Regions from separate parts of the Viridibacillus sp. FSL E2-0187 genome, predicted to be linked through region 2. Evidence: riboswitches for the same ligand, from Rfam matches in the RefSeq annotation. Region 2 holds a riboswitch; the other holds the start of a gene.
The links. A riboswitch is a leader RNA that binds a small molecule or an ion and turns the genes downstream of it on or off. The one in region 2 is predicted to bind FMN.

Region 1 (2,401 bases), 1.4 Mb from region 2:
TAAACCTATTCCTGCTGAAATTTACCATATGCTTGACCACGTTTTAGATTTGGAAGAAGAGCTGGAGGTAGAGCTCGAAATTGAAAGGTCTTATTATGCGATTTCAATTAGCCCGTTATATAGCGGGAATTCCGTACGCGGTGCAGTAGCTGTGTTAAGAGATAAAACGGAAGAGCATCGTTTAGATAAATTACGTTCAGACTTTATAGCGAATGTCTCACATGAATTACGAACTCCAATAGCCATGCTTCAAGGCTATAGTGAAGCTATTATGGATGATGTCGTGTCAAGTGAAGAAGAACGTCAAGAAATGATTAAAATTATCTATGATGAGTCGCAACGAATGGGACGTTTAGTCACAGATTTACTTGACTTAGCTCGTATGGAATCAGGACATATGCGTTTATATAAAGATTCTGTTCCAATTTCACCTGTTATTGAAAGAATTACACAAAAATTTGTTCAAGTAGCAAAAGAAAAACAAGTAAATCTGACATTTAATACAACAATTGAAGATACACTTCACCTAGAAATGGATGAAGACCGTATAGAACAAGTATTAACAAACTTAATTGATAATGCCATACGCCATACACCGGTCACAGGAAGCGTAGAAGTTATAGTAGATCGTCAGCTATCCTTTGCGCGCATACAAGTAAAAGATAACGGAGCAGGGATACCAGCTGATGATTTACAGTATGTATTTGAGCGTTTCTATAAAGCTGATAAAGCTAGAACACGTGGTAAGGGTGGTACTGGTCTAGGACTTGCCATTGCAAAAAATATTGTCGAAGCACATAAGGGTAGAATTACAGTAGAAAGTGAAGTTGATAAAGGAACTACATTCACATTTTATTTACCAATTGAACAAATGTAAATTAAATTCAAACACGGATTGTAAGTTAGAAGACTTTACAATTCGTGTTTTTTTGCATATAGTTATAGTGTATTACAATTAAATTATGGTTCATCTTCGGGGCAGGGTGAAATTCCCGATCGGCGGTATTAGAGAACTAAGCAATACTCTTGAGCCCGCGAGCCGCAAGGCAGGATTTGGTTAAATTCCAAAGCCGACAGTATAGTCTGGATGGGAGAAGGTGAAGGTACGGTCGTCTTTCAATTTGAGTATCAATAAGACGCTTATTTGACTATGCCTAAATTCTCCCTTAAGTACACTATGTGCTTAAGGGTATTTTTTTGCATAGCAACAACGACTATACCTTTCCTCTTTTTGAAGTGGATCTACAAAAGGAGAGAAAAGTATTATGAAGAACATGAAATTGCAGAAGAGGATTGCAATTGCAATGTTAAGTAGTATTTCTTTTGTTTTAATGCTATTTAACTTCCCACTACCACCGTTTCCTGCATTTTTGGAAGTGGACTTTAGTGATGTGCCAGCCTTAATCGCAGCAATCACAATGGGGCCTCTAGCAGGTATTTTAGTTGAGTTATTTAAGAATGTATTAGATTGGATTTTCTCAGGGAGTCCAACAGGTATGCCAGTTGGTCATATAGCAAACTTTACAACAGGCGTATTATTTATCATGCCAGTATATTTTGTCTATAAACGTCTTTCAAGTACGAAAGGTTTAACTACTGGATTTGTCGTTGGTACCTTATCAATGGCAGTAGGTATGAGTTTACTGAACTATGTGTTATTCTTACCTATGTATACGTACTTTTTAAATGTCCCAGCTACAACTGGAACAGCATTAACAAAAATGATTGTACTTGGTGTATTACCTTTTAATATTATTAAAGGTTTCATAGTTATGATAATATTCATGATATTGTTTAATAGCATGAAAAAATGGATTGAAAAACAAAGGATGCATTATTTAAATTAAACCTTCAGCCGATGTTTGTAATAAAACATCGGCTTTTATAATTGAATAAAAAGTTGAATGATTGTATAATACTGTTAATAAAAAGAATATTCAGCACATTAAGTAGTATTTTGGTGCAAAGACGAGAATTTAAAGGTTGAGGTTTTCGGTGTTATATATTTTCTTCGATATCGTGCTAGCAACTTCCAAGAAAAGAAAGGATGTATGTGAATGGCTGAAAGAAAACTATTAAGCGCTTTTTTTACATCGATTATTTCCTTCTTTATATTACCTTTTTTATATATGCAAGCAGATGAATATTTTCTACACAGTGCATTTGCATTAACCGTATATGTTGTTCCAATTATATTTACATACGGTTTATTGGCTTCATATATAGCAGATCGAATTGCGGAACGTAAAATGAATGTGAGAGGATACTCGCTATTACTGCATATGGCTTTCGGAACGAGTATTGTCATTCCAATTACATTTGCTTATTACTCACAAGGTGGAGTTTGGTCTCTTCAATTAATAACAGCTGCTACTGCTGGCTTCATTTTAGGAAGCGTTTT
Region 2 (2,401 bases):
TCCCATCAACATGGCCAGAAACGAAGTGACCGCCAAATCGCCCATTTACAGCCATTGCTCTTTCTAAATTCACCAACTGACCTACTTTTAAGGCGTGCATTGTTGTCGCTTTCACTGTTTCTGGCATGACATCTAAACTGAATTTGTGCTGGGTAAAATGCGAAACGGTTAGACATACCCCGTTTACTGCTACACTATCGCCAATTTGCATATCCGACATGATGTCATGAGCTTCAATAGTAAGCTTCATACTCTCTGCATCTTTTTTCAGCTCAGTTATTTTTCCTTTTGCCTCAATAATTCCTGTGAACATACGCTATCCCCCTACTCTCGTAATCACTTTAATCACATCACCAATTCGATCCACTTGTTGCAGTTTTAGTGGGACAGCTTCTGCCATATTATTTACCTCTAAATCTCCCAACATCCCAATTCCATCATAGTCACCTACTAGTTTTGGTGCTATGTAAGTAATCATTTCATTGACTAGACCTGAATTGATAAAGCTTGTATTTATACGCTGCCCCCCTTCTACATAAAGGGTGACAATATTTCGCCTTGCCAGCTCTTGAAGTACGTCCTGGATTGCGATTGTTTTTGTTTTAAGTTGGATAATTTGTACATTGGCTTGTGCAAAGCGGGTGATTTGATCAGGGGTTACTTCAAGCCCAACAACAATCCATGTTTGCGTTGTTTGATCAGTGATAACCTTAGCTTTTATAGGTGTTCTTAAATGCGTGTCCAAAATAATTCGAATCGGTTGTTTTTTACTTTCTGTAAATCGATTTGTTAGTAATGGATCATCTGTTAACACCGTCCCAACACCAACTAAAATCGCATCCGTTTGCGCTCTTTTACGATGAACATCCTCCTGCACTTCTTTACCTGTGATATTTTCATTTTGTCCATGAACGGTAGCAATCTTGCCATCCAATGTAATAGCTTGCTTTAACGTAACAAAAGGCAACTTCTGTTTCATAAAGTAGAAATAGGCTTTATTTATTTTCACAGCCTCGGCTTCACAAAGCCCAACTTCCACCTCAATGCCAGAATTCTTTAGCTTTGCTACACCAGTTCCAGCTACTATGGGATTTGGATCAAGTGTTGCTACCACTACTTTTTTTATACCTGCATTCAAAATAGCCGTCGTACAAGGCGGTGTATTACCGATATGATTACAAGGCTCTAATGTGACATACATCGTGCTGCCACCTGCATTTTCTCCAGCCATGTTAATTGCATGAACCTCGGCATGCGCTGAACCTGCTCTAAGATGCGCTCCAAAACCGACTACATCACCATCTTTTGCAATGACCGCTCCTACTACCGGATTGGGCGAAGTTTGCCCCGCTCCCACTGCTGCTAATTTCAACGCAAAATCCATAAAATACTCGTCATGCATTGTGATAAACCTCCCTTTTTGAAAAATAAAAAACTCTCTAATTAAATTAGGGAGTTTGGGAGAGTTTTAGATAAACGCATTGCTAAATAAACCTAATGAAATACTAATTTTCAAAAGGAATTGCGTGTGATCTAGTTGTCCTTCTCCCATCCAGACTATACTGTCGGCTTTGGATTCGCACCAAATCCTGCTCTTATCAAGCTCACGGGCTTAGAAGCTTTACTTCATCACCGTCGATTGGGAATTTCACCCGACCCCGAAGGACGTACTTATTTAGTTTTTTCCATCAAAAAAACTCCATAGATTTCTACGGAGTTTGATAGGAGTTATGTAAAATATCATAAGCAAATAAACCTATTAAAATACAAGATTTTTAATAAGACTTCGATATTTTCTACATCCTTCTCCCATCCAGACTATACTGTCGGCTTTGGACTCACACCAAATCCTGCTCTTATCAAGCTCACGGGCTTAGAAGATTCACTTCATCACCGTCGATTGGGAATTTCACCCGACCCCGAAGGATATTACATATGAAATTAACAACAATACAATAACGTTTTAGGGCATCAAAAAAACCCCATAGAACACTACGGAGTTTGATAGGAGATATAAATTATCAATGCTAAATAAACCTATTAAATCTACATAAATTTAATAAGACCTTGATATTCACTACATCCTTCTCCCATCCAGACTATACTGTCGGCTTTGGATTCGCACCAAATCCTGCTCTTATCAAGCTCACGGGCTTAGAAGGTTCACTTCATCACCGTCGATTGGGAATTTCACCCGACCCCGAAGGATTATTATATTGTATGTAAATACCATAGCACTTTACTTATTTAAAAACTAGAGGTTTTTTAATTTCTATGGGATTGATTCAGAACATACTAAAATAAAATTCCTCATAAAAGCTTGATGTATTGGACTTTATAGGCCTGTTACATGTCACGGAAAAATGTAACATTTTTTATTAACCAACAACCGTTCACTGTA

Region 1: another riboswitch for FMN. It lies ahead of MHH85_RS14260 (ECF transporter S component); the one in region 2 lies ahead of ribD (bifunctional diaminohydroxyphosphoribosylaminopyrimidine deaminase/5-amino-6-(5-phosphoribosylamino)uracil reductase RibD).

The regions. Positions count from the first base shown of each region.
Region 1 is NZ_JBBOVG010000001.1:2,910,116-2,912,516, reverse strand. It holds gene MHH85_RS14265 (ATP-binding protein) at 1-877, shown strand, start outside; FMN riboswitch at 966-1,103, shown strand; gene MHH85_RS14260 (ECF transporter S component) at 1,266-1,847, shown strand; gene MHH85_RS14255 (hypothetical protein) at 2,058-2,401, shown strand, end outside.
Region 2 is NZ_JBBOVG010000001.1:1,542,713-1,545,113, reverse strand. It holds gene ribE (riboflavin synthase) at 1-313, opposite strand, end outside; gene ribD (bifunctional diaminohydroxyphosphoribosylaminopyrimidine deaminase/5-amino-6-(5-phosphoribosylamino)uracil reductase RibD) at 317-1,402, opposite strand; FMN riboswitch at 1,537-1,670, opposite strand; FMN riboswitch at 1,798-1,931, opposite strand; FMN riboswitch at 2,079-2,212, opposite strand; gene MHH85_RS07370 (hypothetical protein) at 2,394-2,401, opposite strand, start outside.